Sorangium aterium: one gene and its partner. Each later gene encodes a partner of the first gene's protein in a complex. Links are inferred from orthologs where the notes say so. Each region holds a gene or a part of one and is shown in the gene's direction. Other genes may lie near its edges.

Evidence for each region.
Region 2: the proteins of POL72_RS01040 (region 1) and POL72_RS22805 are in contact, whole or in part, in a cryo-EM structure (PDB 7NYH), measured with the Escherichia coli proteins. The link is inferred for Sorangium aterium from one-to-one orthologs.

What each region holds. Positions count from the first base shown.
Region 1 is NZ_JAQNDK010000001.1:346,516-361,099, reverse strand. Bases 10,887-13,885 are described here. They hold POL72_RS01040 (NADH-quinone oxidoreductase subunit J family protein), read left to right. Parts: upstream 10,887-12,066; coding sequence 12,067-12,705; downstream 12,706-13,885. Other genes in these bases: nuoL (NADH-quinone oxidoreductase subunit L), read left to right, coding at 13,018-13,885; nuoK (NADH-quinone oxidoreductase subunit NuoK), read left to right, coding at 12,705-13,016; nuoF (NADH-quinone oxidoreductase subunit NuoF), read left to right, coding at 10,887-12,070. Also shown: POL72_RS01095 (HAD family hydrolase), read right to left, coding at 1-97; POL72_RS01090 (ImmA/IrrE family metallo-endopeptidase), read left to right, coding at 234-2,177; POL72_RS01085 (polyamine aminopropyltransferase), read left to right, coding at 2,211-4,700; POL72_RS01080 (3'-5' exonuclease), read right to left, coding at 4,729-5,283; POL72_RS01075 (serine/threonine-protein kinase), read left to right, coding at 5,592-6,656; POL72_RS01070 (hemerythrin domain-containing protein), read left to right, coding at 6,816-7,382; POL72_RS01065 (DUF2752 domain-containing protein), read right to left, coding at 7,544-7,927; POL72_RS01060 (zinc ribbon domain-containing protein), read right to left, coding at 8,021-9,454; POL72_RS01055 (hypothetical protein), read right to left, coding at 9,588-9,881; NADH-quinone oxidoreductase subunit NuoE, read left to right, coding at 10,231-10,713; more of nuoF, read left to right, coding at 10,718-10,886; more of nuoL, read left to right, coding at 13,886-14,584. UniProt on the Escherichia coli protein: NDH-1 shuttles electrons from NADH, via FMN and iron-sulfur (Fe-S) centers, to quinones in the respiratory chain. The immediate electron acceptor for the enzyme in this species is believed to be ubiquinone.
Region 2 is NZ_JAQNDK010000002.1:2,076,438-2,090,741, forward strand. What follows is about bases 5,661-8,379. They hold POL72_RS22805 (NADH-quinone oxidoreductase subunit A), read left to right. Parts: upstream 5,661-6,701; coding sequence 6,702-7,058; downstream 7,059-8,379. Other genes in these bases: POL72_RS22800 (tetratricopeptide repeat protein), read left to right, coding at 5,661-6,444; POL72_RS22810 (NADH-quinone oxidoreductase subunit B), read left to right, coding at 7,046-7,630; POL72_RS22815 (NADH-quinone oxidoreductase subunit C), read left to right, coding at 7,627-8,280; POL72_RS22820 (NADH-quinone oxidoreductase subunit D), read left to right, coding at 8,284-8,379. Outside these bases: POL72_RS22790 (MXAN_6577-like cysteine-rich protein), read left to right, coding at 1-2,288; POL72_RS22795 (MXAN_6577-like cysteine-rich protein), read left to right, coding at 2,517-5,036; more of POL72_RS22800, read left to right, coding at 5,338-5,660; more of POL72_RS22820, read left to right, coding at 8,380-9,498; POL72_RS22825 (NADH-quinone oxidoreductase subunit G), read left to right, coding at 9,578-11,260; POL72_RS22830 (complex I subunit 1/NuoH family protein), read left to right, coding at 11,257-13,023; POL72_RS22835 (NuoI/complex I 23 kDa subunit family protein), read left to right, coding at 13,035-13,709; Asp-tRNA(Asn)/Glu-tRNA(Gln) amidotransferase subunit GatB, read left to right, coding at 13,761-14,304. UniProt on the Escherichia coli protein: NDH-1 shuttles electrons from NADH, via FMN and iron-sulfur (Fe-S) centers, to quinones in the respiratory chain. The immediate electron acceptor for the enzyme in this species is believed to be ubiquinone.

The sequences.
Region 1 (14,584 bases):
ACCGCCGGAAGGCCTGCTGCCAGGCGGCCGCGTGCAGATCGACGGTGTCGAGGATCGTGCCGTCGACACCGAAAATGACGGCGCTGACGCTGACCATGGCGCGACACGTGGCGCAGGGCGGGACGCACCGCCATCGGAGGGCTCCCGACGGCCCCATCGCGCCGCGCCGGCTGCGCTCGGCCGGAGTCGCGATAGACTGGCCGGGGAGGGCGAGCGGGCAGGGCGATGACGACATGAATGGGCGGCTGTCTGCACTCGCGATCCTCCTCGGCGGGCTCCTCGGCCCGGCCAGCGCCCGAGCGGCCGAGCCCGCGCTGGTCGCCGTCGATCTGGACGACGACGATGCCGACGGCGTGCCGGACGGCGAGCAGCCTCGAGTGCCGCCCGCCCCGGAGCTCCTCGCGCTGCGCGCGCCGCGCGGGGCGAGCCAGGCGCCCGCGGCGATCCCCGCGGGCCTGCGGCTCCTCGTCGACGGCAGCCCGGTCAAGCCCGGCGCGGCGATCCCCGCGGGCGCCCGCCGGGTCGAGATCCAGGCGGTCCGCGCCGGGCGCAGCGAGATCGCGCTCTTCGGCGAGGCGCGGACGATCAGCGCGTTCGAGGTGCGCGCGATCGACGGCGCCGGGCGGCGCATCGACATGGCGCGCTCCCACGCCTCGCTTCAGCGGACACCGCCGGACCGGCTCGGCGACGATCCGTTCGCGAACCTCGACGATCCCGACGCGATCCGGCTGCTCGTCATCGGCGCGCCCGAGGATCTGCCGCTCACCCTCGACATCCACTCCGCCGCGCCGTCGGGCGGGGTGATCGATCGCCTGCCCGACGTGCCGCTCGGCCACGTGCGGTGCCCGGAGGACGTGCCGCCGGGCCTCGTGTGCGGATCGACGCGCCCCCTGCGGGCGGTCGCGGACGACATCGATCGCAACCACCCGATGATCGTCGATCGCTCCGTGAAGGGCGAGGTCGGCGGGGCGCTCGTCGTCGCCCTGCCCGGCGGGCCGAAGGTCCAGATGATCCGCATCGCCGGCCCGCGCTCCTCGCCGCTCGGGCCGCTCGGGCGCACGCGCGCGCGCCTCCGGATCGTCATGGTGCGCCCCCGCGCTGGCGGCCCGCCGCCGATGGGCGGGGACGACGCCGGCGCGCTCGCCATCGCGCGCGCGGAGGTCGAGCGGGCGAACGCCCTCTGGGGCGCGTGCGGCGTGAGCTTCGGCCCGCCCGAGGCGCTCGACGTCACCTTCGTCGATCCGCCGCGCCCGCACCTGCTCGCGATCGGCTGCGACCACGGCCTGCCGGCCAGCGGCGGCGCGATCCGGGTGCGCGTCGACGGCCACGAGGTGACCGCGGCGATCGCGCCCCGCGCGCGCCCCGACGCGGCGGCCCGGGCCGTCGCCGCGGCGATCGGCGCGGCGGGGTTCTCGGCGCGGCTCTCCGACAACCCGGCCATCGGCGCGGGCGCCTACGGGACCACCGACGTGCTCGTGCGGCGGCCGGGCGGCGCGCTCGCGACCATCGAGCCGCCGGCGGCGGGCGCGCTGAGCACCGACGCGACGCTCACGGCGTGCATCGGCGCCGTGGATCTCGACGACGGCCTCCAGCACTTCAGCGACACGGACGCCATCGCCGGCACGGTCGAGGAGCGGGCGCTGCTCAAGGCGTTCGACGACGGCGACCCCGCGACCGTGGACGTCGTGATGGTCCCGAGCTTCGCCGGCGGCGGGCGGATCGGCGAGTCGTTCATCTTCGCCGACGGCGGGGCGATCCGGAACACGATCATCGAGGATCGCGCCGGCCTGCGCGCGGATCGCGCGTCGTTCGCGCTGGCGCACGAGCTCGGCCACGTGCTGCTCGACGAGCCGGGGCACCCGGACGATTTCGGGATCGACACGCCGACCCGGCTGATGGACGCCGACGCGGCCAACGCCTCGGCGTACGGGCCGCGCCGCCTCACCGTCGACGAGTGCGCGCGCGCGATCCGCCAGAGCGGCGCGGCAGCGCCGCGGCCGGGTCAACAGAGCGGCGCGGCGGACCCGCGCCTGGGCGGGCCCCCCCCGCGCGGCGGGGGGGCGCCTCCGGCGGGGGCCGCGGCGGAGGCGCCGGGCGGCGCGCCCGGGTTCCGGCCGAGCGGCCCCGTGCCGCTGCTCGCGCCGTGGCCGCTCGCCCCGCTCGGTCGAGAGAGGTGAAAGGCCGCTTCGCGCTGTGGTAGGAGCGGGCCCATGCGGGTCCCCCAGCGGAGCGGCCTCTTCAGCGGCGTCGCAGCCCTCGCGTGCGCCTCGGTCCTGCTCGAGATCTCGCTCGCGCGGATCTACGCGGCGCTGTTCGGCGAGGCCCACGCGTTCCTCGCGCTCTCGCTGTCGCTCGTCGGCGCGGGCGTGGGCGGCGCGCTGCTCTACGTCGTCCCGTCGCTCGCACGCCCGCCGGCGCTCTTCGCCCGCATGGCGATCCTCGCCTCGCTCGCGTCGGGCGCGACCCTCGCCACGGTCATCCTGCTCGCGCACCGCGAGCCCCTGTCCGTCCCCGCGCCGGGGTCGCTCCCGTGGCTCGCGCTGTGCTACGCGGCCTCCACGGTCCCGTTCGCGCTCGCGGGCCTCGCGCTCGCGGCCGCGATCCGGCACGCGGCGCGCGAGATGCCCCGGCTCTACCTGCTCGATCTCGCCGGCGGCGCGCTCGGCGGGCTCGCCGCGGCCGGCGCGCTCCGCGCAGGCGCGCCCCGCGCCGCGCTCGCGGCGGCGATCTTCTTCGCCGTGGCGGGCATCTTCTTCTACCTCGGGTCGCGCTGCTGCGAGGGCGAGGAGCGGGCGCCCGGCGGCCTCGTCGCCACGTTCGTGCTCGGCTCCTTCGTGCTGCTCGCAGGCGACGTCGGCGCCCCGTGGCTCCGGCTCGCCGGCATCCGCCGGGCGTCGCCCGACCGGACCGAGCTCGAGGCCTGGACCGAGCGCTCGCTGATCACCGTCGATCGACCGAAGGCCGGCGCGGCGCTGATGCGGCTCGGCGGCGCCGCGGCGAGCCCGATCCTCGACGCGAAGACGACGCCCCCGCCGCAGCCCGAGGACATGGCGTACGCGCTGCACAAGGACCAGGGCCCCGCGCTCGTCGTCGGCGCCGGGGGCGGGCGCGACGTGCGCGTCGCGCTCAAGGCCGGGCAGAAGGACGTTGTCGCCGTCGAGGGCGACCGCGGCGTCCTCGAGGTGATGCGCGGGAAGTACGCCGCGTTCAGCGGCAACCTGTTCGACAAGCCCGAGGTCCACCTCGTGGTGAGCGACGGGCGGAGCTTCGCCAGGCGCACGCCGCTGCTCTTCAGGAACATCGTGATCCCGTCGACCGACACGGTCGAGGCGTCGACGACGGGCGCGCTCGCGCTCTCGGAGAGCCGGCTCCTCACGCTCGAGGGCGTCGGGGACCTCTTCTCGCGCCTCCTGCCCGAGGGCACGCTCGTCCTGGTCCGCGCGGACGCGGACTTCGATCGGCTGCTCTCCCTCGCGGCCGCGGCGCTGCGCCGCGCGGGCGTCGCCGCGCCGAAGGACCACCTCTTCGCGTGCAGCGCCGCGCAGAAGACCGCGCTCCTCGCCCGGCGCACGCCGCTCGCGCGCGAGGACGTCGACGCCCTGCGCCGCCACTGCCGCAAGCACAAGTTCTCGGAGGTCCTCGCCCCCGACCGCCCGGCGACCCCGGTCCGCAGCCTGCTCGTCGCGGCGGCCGCGCCCTCGGCCTCCGCGGTGGCCGCGCGCGGCGCCGAGGGCGCGGCCGCCGAGGGCGCGGCCGCGGAGGCCGATCTGACGCCGCCCACCGACGACAGGCCGTTCTTCGCGTACACCGTCCCGGCGCGCCGCCTGCCCGCGGTGCTCGGCGACGTCGGGGCCCTCCGCGCCGGGCAAACGGCGCTCTTCGCGCTCGCGCTGCTGCTCGCCGTCGGCGCGGCGCTCTTCGCGCTCGGCGTGCTGCTCCCGGCGCTCGCCGCGCGCCGCCTGCGCGCGCGCCTCGCGCCGCACGACGCCGCGGCCCTCGCGTCGTCGTCGGCGGCGGCGCCGCCCGCCAGAGCGCTCGCGTTCTTCGCCGCGATCGGCGCGGGGTTTGCGCTCGTCGAGCTCGCCGTGCTCCGGCATGGTCTCCTCCTCCTCGACCTGCCCGCGCACGAGCTCCCCGCCGTCCTCGTGATCCTCCTTGTCTCGGCCGGCGTGGGCGGCTTCCTCACCGCCCGGGTGTCCCCGGGCGCCGCGACGGCGGTCTCCGGGAGGGTGGCGGAGGCGCTCGCCGTGGCCGCGGCGCTCTCGGCGGTGGGGCTCGTGCCGCTCGCGCGGTGGGGCCTCGGGCTCGGGGCCTTCCCGCGCGCGATCCTCGCCATCGCGATCCTCGTTCCGTTCGGCGTGCTCGCGGGCTCGCTCGCGCCGCTCGGGGTCAAGATCGTGGACTCGGTCTCGCCGGCGCTGCTGCCGTGGTGCTGGGCGCTCTGCGCCCTCGCGGGCGCGACCGGGATGGCCCTCGGGGCGCTGTGCGCGCTGAACCTCGGCTACAGCGCCCTGCTGCTCGGCGCGGGCCTCGCTTACCTCCTCGCCGCGGCGACCGTGCCGCCCGCCGTGGCCGGGGCGACCGCCGCGGGCGACGACGAGCGAGCGGCGTCCTCCGGAGGCGCCGCCGCGAGCGATCCGCCGCCCCGGGACGCCGCAGGGCCGCGGCCCGAGGCCCTCGAGGCGGCGCCGATCGCGTGAGCGCCCGGCGCCGCCGGCGCCGCCGGCGTCACCGCCGCGCGGCCAGCAGGAGGTGCGCGAGCAGGCCCGCGATGTTGTGAGCGTCGTCGACGCCCCGGTGGTGCGTGCCCGCGAGCGGCAGGCCGGCGCGCTCCAGGGCCTCGGCCATCCCCACCTCGCGCGACAGCGCGTGCGTCACCGCGAACAGGCTCTTCACGTTGAGGTGGCTCGGCCCGAACGGGAGCGGCACGCCGCGCGACTGGCACTGCCGCTCGAACATGCGCCGGTCGTAGTCGCCGTAGCTCGCCCAGAGGCGATCCTGCGCCTTGAGCTCGCTCCGGAGCGTCGCGCACGCGTCCCTGAACGACACGCCCGCGTCGACGTCCGCCTGCGTCAGCGTCGTGAGCGCCGTACAGAACGGGCTCACGCGCGAGCGCTCCGGGCGCACCAGGATCGAGCGCCGCTCCCGGCGCCGGCACGAGGCGACCTCCAGCGGGCACACGCCGATCTCGATGATCTCGTTCTCCTCGCCCGGCGGCGGGTGGCCCTCCCAGCAGGTCGATTCCACGTCGATCACGAGAATGAGATCAAGACGCTTCGCCACGTCGTCGTCCTCGGCATGTAGTGATGAGTGCGCTGCGAAGGTAACGGGGATCGGGACGCAATTTCCTTCAGGATTTTCCCGACCGTTCGGGAACGCCTTGGGCGGTTCGCTTCGTCCGGGCAAAAACTGAGTAGAAACGGGACATAAGCCGGAGGTGCACCCACACGTCGTTGGTCGTTTAGGCACCCAATCCGCTTGCTTGGCGGGCCTGGTCCATGGACACTCGTCAGGTAATTTCTGACGAGGTTCTCTACGTGGATCCTGGCTCCCAACTGCGTTGCTCCTCCGGTTCGGCCAGGGAGAGGTCCATGATCGCTGAGGCGCTGCCTGACCCTGCCGACGCGGGCCGCGATCCGGTCGAGGAGCGACAGCTGCCTCGTTCCGGGATCGTCCGCCACGCCGGCCGCGAGCGGGGGGCGCCGAAGGGGCTCCCGGCGGGGCGTGGCGCCGGGGCGGTAGGCGGGATCACCACGGGGGCCCCGGCGTGTGGGCGGCTGGCCGTCGACCCGCTCGTCGGTCGTACAGAGCACGGACTGCACATCGAGCGGCTCATCGCCGAGGGGGGGATGGGCGCTGTGTACGCGGCCCGCCGCGTTGCGACGGGGGAGCCGGTCGCCCTCAAGGCGCTCCGGCGCGTGCACGCGGGGGACTCCGGGATCGAGGGCCGGTTCGCCCGCGAGGTGCGGCTCGCCCGCCGCATCGACCACCCGAACGTCTGCCCCGTGCTCGGCGAGGGGCGCCTCGAGGACGGGCGGCCGTTCTTCGTGATGCCGCTCTTCGACGGCGTCACGCTGAGCGAGGAGGTCCGGCAGCGCGGCCCCTTGCCGATCGGCCGCGCGCTCGCCCTCGCGGATCAGATCCTCGCCGGGCTCGCGGCGATGCACGCGGCGAAGGTCGTCCACCGCGACCTCCAGCCCGGCAACATCCTGCTCGTGCCCGGGGCGCGGGGCGCAGGGGCAGGGGAGGGCGCGACGACGGTCAAGCTCATCGATCTCGGCTTCGCGCACGAGCCCGGCGTCGACACGGGCGACGGCGTGACGCCGGACAGCCCCGGGTCGCTCGTTGGCACGCTGCTCTTCATGTCGCCCGAGCAGGCGATGCGGAGCCGCGCGATCACCGAGCGGAGCGACCTGTTCGCGGCCGCGCTGCTCATCTACTACGCGCTCTCGGGCAAGCTCCCCTTCCGGGGCCGGGGCGATCTCGACGTGCTCGTCGCGATCGTGCGGTCCGCGCCCGTGCCCCTCCGGCGGGAGCGCCGTGACGTCCCGCGCGTGCTCGACGAGGTGCTCTCGCGGGCCCTGTCCAAGCACCCCGACCACCGCTTCCCCAGCGCCTCGGCGATGCGCGACGCCCTCGCCGGCGTGCCGGTGTAGCCAAGGCAGCGCCCGCGCTCCGCGCGCCCCAGCGCCGGCCCGCTCCTTGCCACGACGGTGCCGCCTGCACCGCGCCGCCCGGCACCGCGATCCGGGGCTGTGCACGCGCTGCTCAAGCGCGGCGGCGCGAGGCGGTGAGCTTCACGCGAGGGGAACCCCATGGACGCACTCGATCTCTTGGAGCATCAGCATCTCGAAGTCAGCGCCCTGATGGCGCGCATCGCCGCCGAGCCCAGCCCGGGCCTCCGGACATCGATGGTCGCGCAGCTCTCCCGGATGATCGACGCGCACGTACGCATCGAGGAGACGTACCTCTACCCGGTGTGTGCCGAGCGGATGGCCGGCGACAGGAAGCCGCTCCACGACGCGTACGAGAAGCACGGCCTCGCGCGCTTCGCGGCGGACAACCTGCTGCGCACGCGCGTGACCGATGTGCGCTTCGAGGCGCGGCTCCGGCTCCTGCGGGACATTTTCGCCCACCACGCCGACGAGGAGGAGGACATCCTGTTCCCCAAGGCGAAGCGGGGCCTGACGGACGAGCAGCTCGACGTGATCGGCAGCGATCTGGAGCGCGCTTACGAGGTGCTGCTGCGCGTCGGCGTGCCCGCGGGCACCCCGCTCGCGCGCTCGCAGCGCGGCTGGCCCCGGCGCGGCGCCCACGCCGTGCGCTCGCTGCGCCCCGTCTCGCGGCGGAGGGGCGAAGCGCTCCGCGTCCGCGGCTGCTAGAGAGCGGCGGTCACCCGCTTCGGATACGGACCCATCTCGACGTTTTCGGTGCTCAGCGCACCGGAGTGCGCTTCCGCGCCGAAAACGCCGATCTGGGCCCGTCTCCTGTGCGGGTGACCGCCGCTCTGCGCGGCATGGGGGCGACGCGGTCGGGCTTGGCTCTACACAGGGACGGGGCCGCCGAACGCGCCGAAGAAGCGCGCGATCCAGACGGTGAGCATCAGGATCGCGAGCGCGATGCCGAGCCGCGTGACCCACGCGCCCTGCATCCCCTCGGCGGCCGCGATGCGGCCGTCCTTCACGTAGATCGCCGCGTTGTACGCGAGCGCGGCGATCACGAGCGGCGCCATGACCGGGGAGAGGGGGTGGAGCCGCAGCGCGTCCGCGAGGTGGCCCTGCGCGAGGGCGAGCGTCGCGCGCGTGAGCCCGCAGCCGGGGCAGGGGTGGCGGGTGACGATCGCGAACGGGCAGAGCGGGGCGCCGCACGCGACGAGGATCCCGAGCACCGCCGCCACCGTGCCTAGTCGCGCGGCGCGGCCGCGCACGTGCGCGGCGCTCCATCGGGACAGGGCCGACGGAGCGGGCGGACCGGCTTCGGTCGAGCTGGACGGCGACACGGCGGAGGACCGCGGCGCGGATCAGCCGGCGTTCGGGTCCCAGACCTCGTTGAGGTCCTTCGCGAGCGCGTAGAGCGGGAGGAAGACGTAGAGCACGATGCCCTCGGCCTGCTGGTTGCGCGAGCCGGCCATCTGCTTGGCCCGGGTCACCTGCTCCGGCACCTTCACCCAGAGGAAGTAGTAGTTGAGGAACGGGATGAAGAGGTACCAGGGCTTGAACTCGGGGTCCTTCGTCGCCTGCTGGAGCTCGTTGAGCATCGCCCACATCTGCCAGATGGCGTAGAGGAAGCAGACCATCCCGATCACGCACACAGTGACCGGGTTGCGGGTCTCCCCCTTCGCGCCCGGGGCCATCGAGCCGCCGCCGCCGTACACGCCCAGGTTGCTGGCCGCCTGGCCGAACTGGCCGGGCGCCGACATCTGAGCGCCGCCGGGCGACCCGCCATAGCCGGGATCGCTCACGCCCGGAGGGCTGCCGTAGCTGCCGCCGGGCGAGCCGCCGTAGCCGCCGCCCGGAGGGCTGCCGTAGCCGCCAGCCGGCGAGCCGCCGTAGCCGCCGCCCGGAGGGCCGCCGTAGCTGCCGCCCGGAGGGCTGCCGTAGCCGCCGCCCGGAGGGCTGCCGTAGCCGCCGCCCATCGGGTCCTGGCCCGGAGGCGGACCGTACCCGCTGGCGCCGTGCTGCGGAGGCTGCCCGTAGCCGGGAGGCGCGCCGCCGGGCGGCTGCCCGTAGCCGGGAGGCGCGCCGCCAGGCGGCTGCCCGTAGCCGGGCGGCTGCCCGTAACCGGGTGGCTGCCCGTAGCCGGGCGGCTGCCCGTAGCCGGGAGGCGCGCCGCCGAGGCCGCCCATCGGGTCCTGGCCCGGGGGCGGTCCAAAAGGATTCCCGGCCGGGCCGCCCTGCGGGGGCTGCCCGTAGCCGCCGGGCGGAGGAAACGCGCCGGCCGGCGCGCCTGCGCCCCCGGGCGGCTGGCCCGGGGCGCCGTATCCGGGCAGCTGGTCGATCGCCATGGTGCCGCCGAGCGGGTTGACGCCCTGGGGCTGCTGGCCGAACGGCGCATAGCCGCCGGACGGGCTCGCGGCCGCGCCGCCGAAGGCCGGGCCAGACGGCTGCTGCCCGCCGGGGGGCGGCGAGCCGTAGCCCATCCCGGGAGGCGGCGGGGCAGGGGGAGGCCCCGCCGAAGCGCCGAGCCCCGCCGGCGGGACACCGACCACCGTGCCCGCGAGGCCCTGCGGCGGGCTCGGGATCGCGGCCATGCCCGGCGGCGCTCCGGCCGGAGGCGCCGGAGGCGGAGGCGCCCCCGGCGCGCGCGGACCCGCCGCGCCCGCCCCGGAGGACGGCTGACTCATCAGCATGGTGCCCTTGAACTTCGGCGCGGCCGCGCTCTTCAGGTTGTAGCCGCACTTCGTGCACGTGGACGCCGTTTCCGAGTTTTGCGTCCCACAATTCGGACAGAACACGCACCACCTCCGGCGGGGGGTTCGCTGCTACGGATATCCGCGCCCCTGCGCGTCGTAATGGGCGCCGAGGGTAGTTGAAGCGCGTTCCGGTTCTCAAGTGAAAGACGAAGAACGCTGCGGACTTCTCCGCAGGCTACGCGGTCTTCGTCAGAAAACCCAGGGAGTACCGCGTGGCCACGTGCTCCAGGAGGGGGGCGGGGCGGGGCGGGGGCTGGCGGGGCGGGGACCGGCGGGTGGCCGCGTCTACGTCCACGTCCACGACCACGACCACGACCACGACCACGACCACGACCGCGTCCACGTCCGCGCCCACGTCCGCGCCCACGTCCACGTCCACGTCCACGTCCACGTCCACGTCCGCGTCCGCGTCCGCGGCCACGGCCACGGCCAGGACCACGTCCGCGGCCACGGCCACGATTGAGGGCACGAGCACCTCGGGGGGGAGCGGTCCGGTTTCTGGGCAGCGGCAGGCTTTGTGTGGTCCGCTTTATGTTTCCCCCCGGCGCGCCTTGACAGTGACCACCGTCGCTCACTAGCGTGCCCGCGCCTCGGGACGGCTCCGTACGACGGACAACCGAATGCCCGGCCGCCGGTGCGCGGGGCTGTCCGCCTCCGGCAGGCGCCTCCAGATCGGAGGCGCACGAGGTAGCGCCCGGTCTGCCGGGCGGACCCTCGTTGAAAGGGACCCGCGTTGCGGGGTCCCGACTGCATGTGGAAGCGGGCACGCCGCGAGCGCGGCGCGCCCAGGGAGCCAGCGGACCGTGCCAACAGCCGACATGACCGAACAATTTGCTCTGACCGCCGAGCGGCGAACCGAGCTCGAGAAGATCCTCGCGCGCTACCCGAACCGCCAGGCCGCGTGCATCCCCGTGCTCCACCTCTGCCAGGAACAAGAGGGGTGGGTCTCCGAGCGGGTGCTCCGCTGGGTCGCCGAGCAGCTCGGCCTCTCGGCGGCGCACGTCCAGGGGGTCGCGACCTTCTACACGCTCTTCAACAAGGAGCCCGTCGGCAAGCACCAGGTCTGGGTGTGCCGGACGCTGAGCTGCGCGCTGAACGGCGCGGACCAGGTGCTCCACCACTGTGAGAAGCGGCTCGGGATCCACGCCGGCGAGACCACGAAGGACGGGAGGATCACGCTGCGCACCGCAGAGTGCCTCGCCTCGTGCGGCACCGCCCCGATGATGCAGGTCGATCGCGACTACCACGAGGGCCTCACGCTCGAGAAGGTGGACGCGATCCTCGATCGGTTGACGAGGTGACGAGATGCTCCGGCTGACGCGCTATCTGACCAAGAACTACGACACGCCCGACGGCCACAAGCTCGCCGTCTACGAGAAGGGCGGCGGCTACCAGCAGGCGAAGCGCGCCCTCGGGATGACGCGCGAGGCGCTCGTCGAGGAGATGAAGGCGGCGAACATCCGCGGCCGCGGCGGCGCGGGCTTCGCGATGGGCGTGAAGTGGAGCTTCATGCCGTGGCCCCCGAAGCCCGAGCGGCCGCACTACCTCGTCATCAACGCGGACGAGGGCGAGCCCGGGACCTTCAAGGACCGCACCCTGATGGAGAAGAACCCTCACGCGGTCGTCGAGGGGTGCATCATCGGGTGCTTCGGGATCGGCGCCCACGCCGCGTACATCTACGTGCGCGACGAGCTGCACCTCTCGAAGGCGCGGCTCTGGGGCGCCATCGAGGAGGCGCGCGCGAAGGGCTACCTCGGCAAGCGCCCGTTCGGGATCGACTACCCCGTCGAGGTCTACGTCCACACCGGCGCCGGCGCCTACATCTGCGGCGAGGAGACGTCGCTGCTCAACTCGCTCGAGGGCAAGCGCGGCGAGCCGCGGCTCAAGCCGCCGTTCCCCGCCCAGTTCGGCGCGTTCGGGATGCCGACGACCGTGAACAACCTGGAGACGATCGCGGCCGTGCCCACGGCGCTCGAGCTCGGGGGGGAGAACTTCTCGAAGCTCTCCTCGCTGCACCACCTGAAGGACGGCGGCTGCCGGCTCTTCGGCGTGAGCGGCCACGTGAACAACCCCGGGATCTTCGAGGCGGCCGTCGGCGTCACGCTCCGCGACCTCATCTACGAGTACGGCGGCGGCGTGAAGCACGGGAAGCTCCTCGCGGTCATCCCGGGCGGCTCGTCGTGCCCGATCCTGCGCGCCGACGAGGTCGTCAACGCGCCGAGCGACAAGTCGCCGCTCCACCCGTGGCACGGCCAGAGCGTGCTCGACGTGCCGCTCGGCGTGGACACGTTCCGCGCGCTCGGGACGATGCTCGGGACCTGCTGCGCCATCGTGCTCAGCGACAAGGCGTGCCCCGTCCTCGCGATGCACAACCTGATGCGCTTCTACCGCCACGAGTCGTGCGGCCAGTGCACGCCGTGCCGCGAGGGTAGCGCGTGGATCCACCGGATCCTCGATCGCATCGTGCACGGCGAGGGGACGCTCGAGGAGCTCGATCGGCTGCACGAGATCGCCGACAACATCATGGGCAACACCATCTGCGCCTTCGGCGAGGGCACGGCGATGCCCGCGCTCGGCTTCCTCCGGAAGTTCCGCAAGGAGTTCGAGGCGTACATCCAGACCAAGGGCCGCTCGTCGACAGGGGTGCTCACGCCGTGAAAATCTTCGAGTTCGCCTTCTTCGGGCTGGCGTCGCTGCTCGTCCTGCTCGGCGGCCTGGCCACGGTCGCGGCCAGGAACCCGATCCGCGGCGCGATGGGCCTGCTCACGTCGATCGTCGGCATCGCGGGGCTCTACCTGATGCTCTCGGCGGAGTTCCTCGCCGCGATCCAGATCCTCGTGTACGCGGGCGCGATCGTCATCCTCTTCCTCTTCGTGATCATGCTCCTCGGCCCGTCGGCGACGTCGCCGCGCGACGCCCGCACCGCGGTGCCGCGCTACGTCGGCGCCGGCGTCCTCGGGGCGAGCAGCATCGGCGCGCTCGCCCTGGTCGCGAGCGCGTCGAAGCCCGGGGTCACGGCCATCCCGGCCGCCCCCGAGTCGCTCGGGACCATCGAGGCGCTCGGGCACGAGCTCTTCACGAAGGGGATCGTGCCGTTCGAGCTCTCGGGCGCGCTGCTCCTCGTCGCCGTGATCGGCGCCGTCGCCGTCGCCCGCGGCAAGCAGGTCGACCCGACGCTGCTGCCCGCCGGCGAAGGCCCGGACACCGCGTCGCCGGAGCCGGGCGATCAGGGGGCCGCGCAGCCGGGCGCCCTCGCGGGGCACGCCACCCTGTCGGCGAAGGAGCCGCACTGATGATCTCCGTCCCCATCGAGTACTACCTCGTCGTCGCGGCGGTGCTGTTCGTGATCGGGTCGATCGGCTTCCTGCTGCGCAGGAACCTCCTGGTCCTCCTGATGAGCATCGAGCTGATGCTCAACGCCGTGAACCTCACGCTCGTCGCGTACAACCGCGTGCACCCGCACGATCACGCCGGGCAGATCTTCACCTTCTTCGTCATCGCCATCGCGGCGGCGGAAGCCGCAGTCGGTCTCGCGATCGTGCTCGCGTTCTACCGCATCCGGAAGACGATGCGCTCGGACGACGCCGATCTCCTGAGGAGTTAGCGTGGAAGCCCTGAGAGTCTTATTCCCCGCGTCCGAGTTCGCGCTGCTCGCGGTCATCCTCGGCCTGCCGGCGCTCGGCGCGTTCGTGAACGGCCTCTTCGGCAAGCGGCTCGGCAAGGACGCGGTCCGGCTGATGGCGCTCGCCGCGCTCGGCGGCGCCTTCCTGGCGGCCGTCACGACGTTCCTGATGCTGCCGCACGAAGGCGGCAAGCTCACCTGGACGGCCTGGCGCTGGTTCTCGATCACCGGCCGGATGGGCCAGTCGATCGCGATCGACGCCGCCTTCAGCGTCGACGGGCTGAGCGGGACGATGATCCTCGTCGTCACCGGCGTCGGCTTCCTCATCCACCTCTACTCGTCCGCGTACATGCGCGAGGACCCGGGGTACTACCGGTTCTTCGCGTACCTGAACCTGTTCATCTTCTCGATGCTCGTCCTGATCATGGGCGACAACCTCGCCGTCCTCTTCGTGGGATGGGAGGGCGTCGGCATGTGCAGCTACCTGCTCATCGGGTTCTGGTTCAAGGACGACAAGAACGCGAGCGCGGGCAAGAAGGCGTTCGTCGTGAACCGCATCGGCGACTTCGGCCTCCTCGTGGCGATGGCGATGCTCGCCTACTACACGGGCACGCTGAACTTCGACGGCATCGCGGCGAACGCGGGCAACCTGCTCTCCGCGGTGAAGATCTGGCCGATCGGCAACATGTCGGTCGACACCGTGCCGGGCTTCCTGAGCTTCCTCGTCCCGTCGCAGCCGGTGCTCGTCTACGCGGGGACGCTGGCCGCGCTCGCGCTGTTCCTCGGCTGCGCCGGCAAGAGCGCGCAGATCCCGCTCTACGTCTGGCTGCCCGACGCGATGGCCGGCCCGACGCCGGTCTCCGCCCTGATCCACGCCGCGACGATGGTGACCGCGGGCGTCTACCTCGTGGCGCGGCTCTCGGCGGTGTTCGTGCTGTCGCCGTTCGCGATGGCGGTCGTCGCGGTGACCGGCGTGGCCACGGCGCTGTTCGCGGCCTCGATCGGGCTCTTCCAGAACGACCTGAAGAAGGTGCTCGCCTACTCCACGGTGAGCCAGCTCGGGTTCATGTTCATCGGCGTGGGCGTCGGCGCGTTCGCCGCCGGCTTCTTCCACGTGCTCACGCACGCCTTCTTCAAGGCCTGCCTCTTCCTCGGCGCCGGCTCGGTGATCCACGCGATGCACGCCCGCATCCACGACACCGACCAGTCCCAGGACATGCGCAACATGGGCGGCCTGAAGAACTACATGCCGCTGACGCGCTGGACCTTCCTCCTCGCGTGCCTCTCGATCGCGGGCTTCCCCGGGTTCGCCGGGTTCTGGTCGAAGGACGAGATCCTGTGGCGCGCCTTCTCCGGCCGGATCGAGTCGGTCTCGACGCGCGGGCAGCCGGTGTGGCAGTGGCCCGAGTGGCTCGGCCCGGCGATCTACTGGGTCGGCATCCTGGCCGCGACGATGACCGCGTTCTACATGTTCCGCGCGTACTTCCAGACGTTCCACGGCGAGTTCCGCGGCTGGACGATCGTGCGCGGCTGGAAGGACCCGCACCCGC
Region 2 (14,304 bases), on another replicon or contig:
GCGGCGCGGCGTGCGCCCCGGGGCTGCTCTGCCAGGGGGGCGCGTGCGCCTGCGCCGTAGGCGACTACGAGGACATCGGCTCGACGGTCCCGCAGCGCCTGACAGGCACCACGGTCGGCGCGGAGACCTATTTCTCGCTCGCCTGCATGGCCGCCGGCTCGACCGAGTTCGTCTACAGGTTCACGGCGGAGGAGGCCGGCAGGTACAAGTTCGACACCGCCGGATCGAGCTACGACACCGCCATCGGCGTCCTGGACTTCGATGCCTGCGAGGAGCTCGCGTGCAATGACGATCGCGGGGGAGCCGCGACCGGCAGCGCCTCGGTGGCCCTCGAGGGAGGGCAGAGCGTCCTCCTCGTCGTCTCGGGCTACGACGGCGCGCAAGGCGACTTCGCCCTTCACGTCGACCGCGTGGCGCCGCCGGCGTGCCCGCTCGACAGCATCGCGACGGCTCTCCCGCAGACGATCACCGGGGACACCTGGGGGCTCGGCGACGCCGTCTCGACCCGCTGCGGTTCAATCGACACCCCCGACGCGAGCTACAGCTTCACCGCGCCGCGCGCTGGCAGGTACATCTTCGACACGTCCGGCTCCACGTTCGATACCGTCCTCGAGCTGCGCAAGGGGTCCTGCTCAGGGACGCTGATCTCTTGCAACGACAACGCCATGGAAGCCGAGACGTCGCGCATCGTCGTGAACCTCGCCGAGGGCCAGACGGTGGTCGCGGTCGTCGACGGCATCGACGGCGGATCCGGGCGATTCACGCTCAACGTCAGCGAGTACGTGCCGCCTCCATGTCCGGAGTTCACGCTCGGCGCCACGTTTCCTCAGACGGTGACGGGCACCACCGATGTTCCGGATCGCGTGAGCATCCTCCCGTCGCCCTGCACGAGCGACAGCGGCCCCGAGGTCACCTATGGGTTCACCGCGCCGGCGACCGCGCTCTATACCTTCGACACCTTCGGCTCCTCCTTCGACACGATCCTGCACGTCCACGAGGGGACATGCAGCGGCGAGAGCGTCGCGTGCAACGACGACACCGCTGGCCGGCAATCGCAGGTGAAGAGGGTGCTCCGCGAGGGAGAGACCGTCGCCGTCGTCGTGGACGGCTACGCCGCAGTCGCCTCCGGCGCCTTCAAGCTCAACGTGAGCCAGACCTTCGTCCCTCCGTGCCCGATGCTCGATCTCGGGTCGACGGTGCCTCAGACGGTGACAGGGACCACCGCGGATGCGGCCGACGTCCTGCGCCCGAGCTGCGGCAGCGGCGGCGCCGGCGAGGTGACCTACAGCTTCACCGCGCCCGCGGCCGGCACCTACGTCGTCGATACGTTCGGATCGAGCCTCGACACCGTCCTCTCCGTCCTCGACGGCAGCTGCTCCGGGGCCGTGCTCGCGTGCAACGACGACGCGGCGGGAAGTGAGCAGTCGCGGATGACGCTGGAGCTCGCCGAGGGGCAGACGATCGTCCTCCTGGTCGACGGCAGCGCCGCGGGCGCATCGGGCGATTTCACGCTCAACATTGCGCGGTTCTCGGGCGGCGGCACCTGCTCGACGGCGATCGATCTCGGCTCCGTCACCCCGCAGGTCGTGACGGGGAGCACCGAGGAGCGGCCCGAGTCCGTTCGCCCGAGCTGCGGCTTCTCGAATGCTCCGGACATGATCTACCGCTTCACCGCGCCGGTGGCTGGGCTCTACATCTTCGATACGTTCGGATCGAGCTTCGACACCCTGCTCCAGATCTTGAAGGACAGCTGCACGGGGACGTCGCTCGGGTGCAACGACAACACGGACGGTCAGCAGTCGCGTGTCGCCCTCAGCCTGGCCGCCGGTCAAACCGTCCTCGCCGTGGTCGACGGCAGCGCCACGAGCTCCGGCGACTACGTGCTCCAGGTGGACCGGTTCACCGGCCCGGGGACCTGCGCGACGGCCATCAACCTCGGATCGCCGCTGTCCGTCACCAGGACCGGCACCACGCGCGGCCAACCCGACGCGGTGAGGCCGAAATGCGTGTCCGCAGCGCTCGTGTCCTCTCCGGAGGCGGTGTTCACCTACACCGCCCCGATCCGCGGCACCTATGTCATCGACACGGCCGGCTCGTCGTTCAACACCGTCCTTCACGTCCACACGGGTGGCTGCGGCGGCACCGAGCAACAATGCAACTACGATCCGAGCGGCACACGAGCGTCGAAGGTGCAGATCGATCTCGCCCCCAATCAGACCATCACCGTGGTCGTCGATGGGTATAATGGAGCGTCTGGCGACTTCACGCTGAAGATCTCCAAGCTCTGAGTCAGCGCCGCATGTGCCCTGGAGCCGGCCTGACGACGGCGTCCGTCGCGTCGAGCTGGCGAGGGCGCCTCTCCCCGGCGCGGCGAGCGCGGTCCGGGCCGCGGATCGGCCTGCGCGCAGCCGGCCGAGCGCCCCCGCCGGTTGCGGATGCGTCGGCCGCAGGCGTATCCTGGCGCGCGCCTCGTTATCCGCTCGCCTCGAACGGCAAGGCACCCCCCAAGGATGGCTATGAACCGATCCGGATTGCGCCCCAGGTCCGCCCTGTCGTCCGCCGCGCTGCTCCTGGCCGCGGGGGTTGTCCTCGCGGCGTCCTGCGCCGAGAGCCCCGAGGCGTCGGGCGAGTGCGCCGACGGGCTGTCGCGGTGCAATGGCGAGTGCGTCGAGCTCCAGGCGAACGCCGAGCACTGCGGCGCGTGCGGCGACGCCTGCGAAGAGGGGCAGCGCTGCGTGGAGGGGCGCTGCGGCGAGGGCGGCGGCGGCGAGGGCGGCGGCGATATAGGATCCGGCGTCGGGGGCGGAGAGGGGTGCCGAGAGGGCCAGACCGACTGCTCGGGCAGGTGCGTGAACGTCGAGATCGACCCGCGGAACTGCGGCGATTGCGACGTCGCGTGCGCGGAGGGGCGCGTCTGCGCGGACGGCTCCTGCGCCTGCGCGGGCGACCTCACCGAGTGCGACGGCGCCTGCGTGGATGTGCGGAGCGACAGGCTCAACTGCGGCGAGTGCGGATCCAGCTGCGCGCCTGCGCAGCAGTGCGTCGACGGCGCTTGCACCTGCCCCGACGGTCTCGCGGACTGTGGCGGCTCGTGCGCCGATCTGCAGACGAGCCCGTTCCACTGCGGCGATTGCGGCGTCGCGTGCGAGCGAGGGGCGCTCTGCCAGGCAGGCGCCTGCACCTGCGTCCTCGGCACGTATGACGAGCTCAGCGACACGTTCCCGCAGACGGTCACGGGGACCACCATCAGCGGCGAGACGAACTACGATCTCGCGTGCGTGGCCGCCGGTTCGTCGGAGCGGGTCTATCGCTTCACGCCGTCCGAGGCGGGGACATACACGCTGGACACCGTCGGGTCCGCCTTCGATACGGCCATCGGGGTGCTGGGAGCGACCACCTGCGCTCAGCTCGCCTGCAACGATGACCTCGCCCCCGGGGTCGGCCAATCGCGGGTCCGCGCGGTCCTCGAGGCGGGCCAGCCGGTCCTCGTCGTCGTGACCGGCTTCGACGGAGGGGAAGGCGATTTCACGCTCAACATGGCGAAATCCGCGCCGCCGAAGTGCCCTGGGTGGACGATCGACGCTGCGCTCCCGACGACCGTCACCGGCAACACCGAGCACCTCGGCGACGCGATCAGGCCGAGGTGCGGAGCTGCGGACAGCCCCGACGCGAGCTATGCCTTCACGGCGCCGGCGGCCGGGAAGTATGTATTCGATACCTTCGGCTCCGGGTTCAATACGATCCTGGAGCTGCACGATGGCGCGTGTGATGGCGACGTGCTCACCTGCTCCGACGACTCGGGAGGAGGGTCGCAGTCGCGCGCGACGGTGGAGCTCAGCGCCGGCCAGAAGGTCGTGGCGGTCATCGACGGCTTCGAGGGCGCGCGTGGGCCCTATACGCTGAACGTCGCCGCGTGGGCTCCGCCCGCGTGCCCCATGGCGGATCTCGGCTCCACCTACCCGCAGACGGTCACGGGTCACACGTCAGGCCTCGACGGGGTCCTCCAGCCGGCCTGCTCCATGAGCGATTCCCCCGAGGTCAGCTACAGCTTCACGGCGCCCATCGCCGGCCGGTATACATTCGATACGCTCGGCTCGACCTTCAACACGGTGCTCCACGTTCACGACGGCAGCTGCACGGGCGCCTCGCTGGGGTGCAACGACGACGCGGAGGGCTCGTACCAGTCGCAGGTGTCCACGCCCCTCGCGCAGGGGCAGACGGCGGTTGTGGTCGTGGACGGCGCGAGCGGGAAGCACGGCGCGTACACGCTCAACGTGAGCGGCTCCCCGGCCCCTCCGTGCCCGGCGAACGCGCTGGAGCCGGTCGTCCCGCAGACCGTGAGGGGGACGACCTTGGATCGCAGCGACTTCGCGGCCGCGCCGTGCGGCAAGGTCGGCGGGGCCGAGGTGGCTTACGGCTTCACGGCGCCGTCCGACGGATTGTATGTCTTCGATACGTTCGGATCGAGCTTTGACACGCTCGTCCACGTGCACGCCGGCACCTGCGGCGGGGAGGTGCTCGGCTGCAACGACAACACCACGGGCCTCCAGTCGCGGGTCGTGGTGCCGCTCGTCGCGGGGCAGGAGACCGTCGTCGTGGTGGATGGCTCCGGGCCGGCGGCCACGGGCGCGTTCACGCTCAACATCGGCCTGTTCGAGGGCGACGGCACCTGCGAGACCCCCATCGACCTCGGCTCGACGGTCCCGCGGACGGAGATGGGCTCCACCCTGCACCAGCCGAACTCGGGCACGCCGAGCTGCACCATGTCGAGCGGCAATGACAGGGTCTATCGCTTCACCGCGCCGGCGGACGGGACCTACGTCATCGACACGCTGTCGTCGACGTTCGACACCGTCCTTCACGTGCACGACGGCGATAGCTGCGCCGGCCGCGAGCTCGCCTGCAACGACAACACGAACGGGGTCACCTCGCGCGTGACCGTGCCCCTCACCGCGGGGCAGGTGATCACGATCATCGGCGACAGCAGGCCCTCCTCCTCCGGCACCCTCACCCTCAACATCGCCAAGCTTCCTTGAGCGGGCGCGCCCCGCTCGGCGGGGCATCTGCGGGCCGGGGGAAGCCTGAGCGCGGGGCGCTGGGGTGGGTCGGCTGCTGCGCGGCTTCGGTCGGGGGGTGGGGATCGCCGCACGTGGGGGCAGGTGGACCGGGCGGGAGCGATGGATGGCGGGCGGCCCTGGCAGTGAACGACGCGACGCGCGCCCTAGGAGTTTTCTTGAGAGCGGCGCCCGCCCGTGCGAGTCTCGGCCCCCTTGGGACTTGCGCCCGTCGTCCGGGACGCGCCCCTGTGATCCGGGTCGAACCATGCCAAAGGAACGCGTGTTCTCCCTCGATGCCGTTAGGACCGACGGCTGGTTCGAGCGCATAGGCGACGGCATCGGCAGCTTCCAGGCGCTCTGCGAGATCGTGGGTGAGGCGTTCTTTGCCTTCTCGATGATTACGGGCGCCCGCATCACGGCGCTCACCGTCGACCGCCGCAACCCGGACAACACCCTGGTCGACTTCGTTATCGCGCCGCCGGGCGAGGAGGACATCGACGGCGACGTCCAGCGGCTCACGCTCGCGGACTTCCGCCACCGCCTCGTCGGCGCCCTGCTCACGGAGGACACGACGCCGCCCGCGCCCGAGCGGGACACCGACCTCGAGGGCATCCAGCTCCACATCGGCGTCCGCTACCTGCTGCTCGCCCCGCTCTACGGCTACAGCCTCCGCAAGCTCGCCGTCGAGGGGAAGACGTCGCGCCTCCTCCTCCTGCGCGACGGCATCGAGGAGACGCACGAGCTCAACGAGTTCCGCGCCCGCATCCGCTCGCACGTGCGCGACGAGCTCGAGCGCGCCTCGGCCGGCGCGCGCTCCGCCATCGACCTCACGAAGGTCGCCGAGGCCGAGGTCGCCTCGCAGCGCGGCGACTTCCCGAAGGTGATCCAGCTGCTCGGCACCTGGCCGGCCCCGCTCGCCATCTTCCTGCGCACGCCCGAGGGGCAGATGCTCACCCCGGACGCCCGCAGCCTGATCGCCAAGGGCCTCGGCCTCCTCGGCACCGCGTGCGTCAAGCTCGGCGAGGAGCACCAGGGCGAGGAGGTCATGCGCCTCGCCGTCCAGTACGCGCACGACGGGGCCGCGGCCGGCGACATCTTCCGCCGGCTGGGCGAGGCCATGCTCGAGGACGGCCGGGCCGGCGAGGCCATCGGCCCCCTCCGGCGCGCCGCCAACCTCGGGGCCCCGCCGAAGCAGATCTGGCCGCTGCTCGCGCGGGCGTTCGTGCAGCGCAAAAAGTTCGTCGCCGCCCTCGCCTGCGTCCGCGAGGCGCGGAGCGTGGGCGTGGCGGACGCCGACATGGTGGAGGAGATCCGGGAGATCGAGGCCACCCTGGGGACGGCGCTCACCGCGTGGCGAGGGCTGGTCCTGGCCGCGAACCGCTCCTAGGATCGCGGCCCGCGCGTTGGTTGACCGACCGCTGACCGCCTCCATTGACACCCCCGCGGCGGCCGACTAGATCCGGCGCGGATTAAGCCGGGATCGCTCGGATTTTTGCTGCTTCAGGCAGCATCGCCGCGTCGCTCTCACCTTTTTGGACTGCATGGTTCGGGGCCGCGGGCCCCGAGGTCTCGTCCCGAGACGCCGCGCGCCTCGGCGAGGTGGTCGACCCCTCCAGGGGCTCGACACGTAGGAGTGCTCTCTCGATGGCCACCTACATCCCCCTGTTCCTGCTGTTTCTCGTCGCCGCGATCATCGCGCTCGCGATGTTCACGCTGACGTCGCTGCTCGGCCCGAAGAACCCGACGCCCGAGAAGATGATCCCGTACGAGTGCGGCAGCGAGTCGACGGGCGGGCGATTCGTCAAGCCGAGCGTGAAGTTCTACCTGACGGCGATCCTCTTTGTCGTGTTCGACATCGAGGCGGTGCTCATCTACCCGTGGACGGTCCAGTTCCGCTCCCTCGGGTGGACGGGCCTCGCGACGATGAGCTCGTTCATCGCGCTACTCGTCGTGGCGCTCGTGTACGTGTGGAAGAAGGGAGCTCTGGAATGGGAGAAATGAAGGCCGGTGGGCCCTCGACGCGGGTGGTGGAGGGCTCCGAGCACGGCTTCGCGACCACGCGCGTGGACGCGCTGCTGAACTGGGCGAAGAAGTACTCGCTGTTCCAGTACCCGTTCGTGACGGCGTGCTGCGGCATGGAGTACATGGCGATGGCCAGCCCGCGCTTCGATATGGCGCGGTTCGGCGCCGAGGTGCCGCGCTTCTCGCCGCGCCAGGCCGACCTGCTCTGGGTGGTGGGGACCATCAGCCAGCGCCAGGCGCCCGCGCTCCGCCGCATCTACGAGCAGATGGCGGACCCGAAGTGGGTGCTCGCCTTCGGCACGTGCGCCTCGTGCGGCGGCTTCTACGACAACTACACGACCGTCGCCGGCATCGACAAGGTCATCCCCTGCGACGTCTACGTGCCCGGCTGTCCGCCGCGCCCCGAGGCGGTGCTCGACGGCCTCATGCTGCTCCAGGACAAGATCGCGCGCGGCGATCGCACGCCGGCGATCGTCAAGCCGCGCGAGGACCCTGCGCAGACGACGGAGCAGCTCATCGCCCTCCAGCGCAAGGAGCGGAGCCTGCCATGAGCAAGAAGGTCCTAGAGCTCCTCACGGCGCAGTTCCCGGGCGCCGTCCTGGAGACGCACTCGCAGTTCGGCGACGACACGGCGGTGCTCGATCCCGCCGTGTGGCGCGACGCCGCCCTGTTCCTCCGCAACGACCCGCGGACCCTGATGAACATGTTCGTCGACCTGACCGCGGTCGACTACCTCTGGCGCGGCGACGTGCCCCGCTTCGAGGTGGTCTGCCACCTGCGGTCGCTCGAGCGCAACCACCGCGTCCGGATCAAGGCGCGCGTCGGCGACGAGGAGGGCAACGGCGCCGAGATCGACTCGATCGTCCCGGTGTGGAAGGGCGCGAACTGGTTCGAGCGCGAGTGCTACGACCTGCTCGGCATCGTCTTCAAGGGGCACCCGGATCTCCGGCGCATCCTGATGTACCCGGAGTTCGAGGGGCACCCCCTGCGCAAGGACTATCCGGCCAACCGCATCCAGCCGCTCATCCCGTTCCGGGACGTGCCGAACACCGGCAAGCTGCCGCCGTTCGGCCCCGACGAGGGCATGAGCTTCGGCCGCCAGTCGCACGACTTCGCGCGGAGTGGCCCCGGGGCGTCGATCGACGGAGACGAGGCCGTGAGCAACGGCAAGCGCGCGGGCGCGCTGGAGGAGCGGAGCTGACCCATGGAACCCCTGGATCGCGAGCTGGACGAGGCCGAGCTCGACCTACCGAGCGAGCCGATGCTCCTCAACATGGGGCCGTCTCACCCGGCGATGCACGGCACGGTGCGGATCGTGCTCGAGCTGTCCGGTGAGACGATCAACAAGGCCGACGTGCAGATCGGCTACCTGCACCGCGGCTTCGAGAAGATGTGCGAGCGCGGCACGTGGTCGCAGGTCTTCCCGTACGTCGACCGGCTCAACTACGTCTCGCCGATGCTCAACAACGTCGGCTTCGCGCTGGCGGTCGAGAAGATGCTCGGCGTCACGGTGCCCGAGCGCTGCCAGTACTACCGCGTGATCCTCGGCGAGATGGCGCGCATCTGCGATCACATGATCTGCAGCGGCGCCATGGCCATGGAGCTCGGCGCCTTCACGCCGTTCCTCTACCTGTGCCGCGCGCGCGAGATCTTCTGGGAGATCTTCGAGGAGGAGACGGGGGCGCGCCTGACGCACAGCTTCGGCCGCGTCGGCGGCATGGCGCGGCCGCCCACGGCCGACTTCAAGGCGATGGTCCGGGTGGGCCTCGCGCGCGTGCTCGCGCTCATCAACGACGCCGAGAAGCTCATCCTCAAGAACCGCATCTTCCTCGATCGCCTCGACGGCGTCGGGCAGATCTCGCAGGAGGACGCGCTCGCGCTCGGCTGGACAGGCGTCGTGCTCCGGGCGACCGGCGTGCCGTACGACGTGCGCCGGGCGAACCCGTACATGGTCTACGACCGCTTCGAGTTCGACGTGCCGGTCGGCACGCGGGGCGACAACTACGACCGGTTCATGTGCCGCCAGGAGGAGATCCGCCAGGCGGGGAGGATCATCGAGCAGGCGCTCGAGCAGATGCCCGACGAGGGGCCCGTCAACATCGACGATCCGCGCATCGTGCTGCCGCCGAAGGAGGAGGTCTACACGACCATCGAGGCGACCATCCAGCACTTCAAGATCGTCATGGAGGGCATCAAGGTGCCCGCGGGCGAGTGCTACTCGTACACCGAGGCCGGCAATGGCGAGCTCGGCTTCTACCTGGTGTCCGACGGCAGCGGCACGCCGTACCGCGTCCGCATCCGTCCGCCGTGCTTCGCCACGACGCAGGGGCTCTCCCAGCTCATCACCGGGCTGATGATCCCCGACGTCGTGCCGACCTTCGGCTCCCTCAACATGATCGGCGGGGAGTGCGACCACTAGCGACGGCGCGAGGAGCGCTCCCGTCATCGACTTAGGAAAGCAAGGGCCCTCCGCGGCCCCGCCGGGAATCGAGAGCACGATGCCTACGATCAAGATCGACGGAAGGGAGATCCCCTTCGAGAGCGGTGACACGATCATCCGCGCGGCGCACCGCGCCGGGATCGACATCCCCCATTACTGCTGGCACCCGGGCCTCAGCGTCGCCGCCAACTGCCGGATGTGCCTCGTCGAGGTGCTGCCGCCGCCGGGGCGGCCGGCGATGAGCCTCGACATCCTCCGCTGGGACGCGGCGAAGCAGGACTACGTGCCGGCGGCGAAGCCGAAGCTCCAGCCGGCCTGCCAGATGGCCTGCGCGAGCGGCATGGAGGTGCTGTCCGACAACAGCGACCACGTGTCCGAGGCGCGCTCGGCGGTGCAGGAGCTCCTGCTCCTGAACCACCCGGTCGACTGCCCGATCTGCGACCAGGCCGGCGAGTGCCGCCTCCAGGACTACTGGCTGGAGCACCAGCGCAAGGGCAAGCGGATGCGGCAGGAGCCGGTGCACAAGCCGAAGGCGGTCACCTTCGGCCCGACCATCGTGTACGACGCCGAGCGCTGCATCGTGTGCACGCGGTGCATCCGCGTCTGCAACGAGCTCGCCCGGGATCCGGTGCTCTCCGTCCGCGAGCGCGGCAACCTCGGGGAGATCACGGTCTCGCCGGGGCGCGAGCTCGACCACAACTACACGCTCATGACCGAGCACGTATGCCCGGTCGGCGCGCTCACGTCGCGCGACTTCCGCTTCAAGGCGCGCGTCTGGTTCCTCCGCAGCGCCCGGACCGTCTGCCAGGGCTGCGCGACCGGCTGCAACGCCTACCTCGACTACGATCCGCGCAACAACACGCCGTACCGGCACCGCCCCCGCGAGAACATGGCGGTCAACACGTACTGGATGTGCGACGAGGGCATGCTCTCGTACCGGCACGCGGTCGAGGGGCGGCTGCTCACGGCGCTCGTCGGCAACGACGACGCGAGCCTCGACGACGCGCTCGCCGCGGCCAAGGAGCAGCTCGCCGGCCACGGCGACGACCCGTCGAAGGTCGCGATCGTCCTGTCGGCGCAGCACTCGAACGAGGACAACTTCGCGCTCTACCACCTCGCCACGACGTACCTCGGCGCGACCGACTTCTTCGTGTCCGGCAAGCCGCTCGGCGAGGGCGACGACATCCTCATCAGCGAGGACAAGAACCCGAACACCCGCGGCGCCGTGCAGATCGCGGCGGCGACCCCGCCGCGCCCGGTCGCGGAGCTGCTCCAGGGGATCGCGTCCGGGCACTACGCGTACGTGGTCGCCCTCGGGTCGGACCTCGAGGTCGACGCGGGCGAGGCGCAGCGGGCGTTCTCGCGGCTGAAGGGGGTGGTGACGATCGCCGCCCACGAGGGGCCGCTCGCGAAGGCCGCGCGCGTCGCGCTGCCGGCGTGCTCCTGGGCCGAGGCCGAGGGGACGTACGTGAACGGGAAGGGCCTGGCGCAGCGGAGCGAGCGGGCGCTGCTCCCGCACGGCGACGCGCGCCCGGCCTGGGAGCTCATCGGCCGGCTGGGGCGCGCGCTCGGGTACGAGACCGGGTGGAAGACCCTGGCCGAGCTCCGCCGCGCGATGCCGCCCGGCGCGGCGCTTGGTGGAGCAGCCGGGGCAGCCGCGCCCGCCGCAGCGCTCGGCGCGGCGCCCGCCGTCGCCGACGGCGCGCGGGTCGAGCCGAAGAAGACGGAGGCCACGGCATGACCAGCGTCGAGCTCGCTCTCGCGATCGTCAAGATACTCATCGTCGTCCTGTTCCTGCTGAACATGGCGGCGATCGCCACCTGGGCCGACCGGCGCCAGGGCGCGATGGTGCAGGACCGCGTCGGCCCGAACCGGGCGGTCGTCTACCTGCCGTCCCTGGTCGTGCGGGGCATCGTGTTCTTCCCCCCGGCGCTGCTCGCGGCGCTCTCCGTGTTCACGGCGACGCGCCCGGCGTCCGCGCCGGCCGCGGCCGAGACGATGGTGGCCGCCGCGCAGTTCGCGGTGGCCGTGGCCTGGCTCGGGCTGATCGTGTTCTGCGCGTCGGCCCGCAGCGGCGGCCCGATCAACCCGGCCGAGGAGGCGCTCGCCCGCGTCGAGCCCCGCAGCATCTTCTACGGGGGCGTCATGGCCCACGTCGCGGTCTTCTTCCTGACGCAGGCGATCCCGCTCTCGGCGGCGCCCGTCGTCGCGCGGATCGCGTGCGTGCTGCTCGGCGCGCTGCTCCTCGTCACGGGCGCCTACGCGGCCCTGCGCGTGCCCGAGGGTAAGATCCCGCTGCGGCTCCTCGGCACGCTCCACGCCGCGGCCGACGCGATCAAGATGATCTGGAAGGAGGACTTCATCCCGAAGAACGCCGACCGGCTCCTCCACTCGCTCGCGCCGCTGCTCGCGATGTTCCCGGCGCTTGTGACGTTCGCGGTCATCCCGTTCGGCGACAAGCTCTGCTTCGAGGACAACGGCGACGGGGTCTTCGGCTTCGGGGACCTCCCGCTGCTCAAGCGGACGGTCGACCAGGCGTTCACGTGCAGCGGCCACGTCGTGAACCTCCAGGTCGCGGACCTCAACGTCGGCATCCTCTACATCTTCGCGATGGCGGGCACCGGCATCATCGGCGCCGCGCTCGCCGGCTGGGCGAGCGACAACAAGTTCTCGCTGCTCGGCGGCCTCCGCGCCGCGAGCCAGATGGTCAGCTACGAGGTCGCGATGGGCCTCAGCGTCGTCGGGCTCTTCATCATCTACGGCAGCGTCCGGCTCGGCGACATGGTGCAGTGGCAGGCCGAGCACGCGTGGGGGATCTTCGTCCAGCCGCTCGCGTTCATCCTGTTCCTCGCGGCCCTCGCGGCCGAGACGAAGCGCATCCCGTTCGATCAGCCCGAGGGCGAGAGCGAGATCGTCGCCGGCTACTTCGTCGAGTACTCCGGGATGAAGTTCGGCATGTTCATGACCGGCGAGTACGTGGAGCTCATCACGTCGAGCGCGCTCCTCGTCACGCTCTTCTTCGGCGGCTACCACCTGCCGTTCCTGGACCGCGACGGCATCAACGTCGCCTTCGGCGACGCGACGCTCTTCCAGTACAAGATGACCCACTTCGCCGTGAGCCTGACGTACGTGCTGGCGTTCTTCGGCAAGACGATCCTCATGGCGTGGGTGCAGGTCTTCTTCCGCTGGACGCTGCCGCGCTTCCGTTACGACCAGGTGATGCGGCTCGGGTGGACGAAGCTCCTGCCGCTCACGATCGTCAACATGATGGTCACGGGCATCGTCGTGCTGGCCGTCGACTCGGCGCCCGCGGGGCTCGTCGGCGGTCTCCAGGTCGCGGCCGACGTCACCCACGCGATCGTCGCCGTGGGCGGGTTCGCGGCGGTCGTGGCGCTGATCGCCGGCCTCCTCGAGCCGGTCGAGCGCCAGCGCACCGTCAACTCCACCTCGTCCCGGTTCGCTGCCGCGGCGGGGGGCACCAAGGCGTCGCCGCAGCAGGCGTAGAGGAGGATCTCATGGCGAGAGCTACCCCCAGCAACACGTGGACGAAGCCGGCCGGCAGGCCGATCGCCGGCAAGCCCATCCCGCGCCCGACCCGGAGCGCCGACGTCCAGGCCTACATCCCCGAGATGGTCAAGGGCCTGGGGATCACGATGAAGCACTTCTTCAAGAACACGAAGGAGATGGTGCTCGGCCAGAAGCCCGACCCGGTGCTGAACGCGCTCGAGCCGGGCGTCACGACGATCAGCTACCCCGAGGAGAAGCGCCCCTACCCGGAGCGCTTCCGGGGCATCCACCGGCTCACGCTGCGCGAGGACAACTCGCCCCGCTGCGTCGCGTGCCTCTGCTGCTCGACGGCGTGCCCGGCGCAGTGCATCGCGATCGAGCCGGCCGAGTACCCCGACGGCGATCGGCGGAAGGGCTACGAGCGGTACCCGAGCAGCTTCGTCATCGACGAGCTCCGCTGCGTCTTCTGCGGCTTCTGCGTCGAGGCGTGCCCCGTCGACGCCATCCGGATGGACACCGGCCTCCACGCGGTGCCCTACGACTCGCGCGAGCAGTTCATCTACAGGCGCGATCTCCTCATGAGCCTCTCCGATCGTTCGGGCTCGCGGCTGACGGCGAACACGCGCCACGAGCCCGGCGACCCGACGCACCCTGGCCTGTCGCGCGATCACGCGGATCACTGAGCCGGGCATCTCGCCTCTCGCCCGGCCGAGGTTCTGCTAGAAGGGCGGGTCATGGCGACGACGTACGGCTCCTTCGAGGCGGTCATCGGGCTCGAGGTCCACGCGCAGCTCCTCACCCGGACCAAGGCGTTCTGTGGCTGCGCGACCAGCTTCGGCGACCCGCCGAACACGCACACGTGCCCTGTCTGCCTCGGTCTCCCGGGGGCGCTCCCGGTCCTGAACCGCGAGGCGGTCCGGATGGCGGTGAGCGCCGCGCTCGCGCTCGGCTGCGCCGTCCAGGAGAGCAGCGTCTTCGCGAGGAAGAACTACTTCTACCCGGACCTGCCGAAGGGGTTCCAGATCAGCCAGTTCGATCGGCCGCTCGCGCTGCGCGGCCAGCTCGAGATCGAGACCGAGGCGGGCAAGACGCGGGCGGGGATCACGCGCGTCCACATGGAGGAGGACGCCGGCAAGAACCTCCACGGCATCGGCGGCCTGTCGGTCGTCGATCTCAACCGCGCCGGCACGCCGCTCATCGAGATCGTCGGCGAGCCCGATCTCCGCTCGGGCGCGGAGGCGGCCGAGTACCTGAAGCGGCTGCGCGAGATCCTGATGT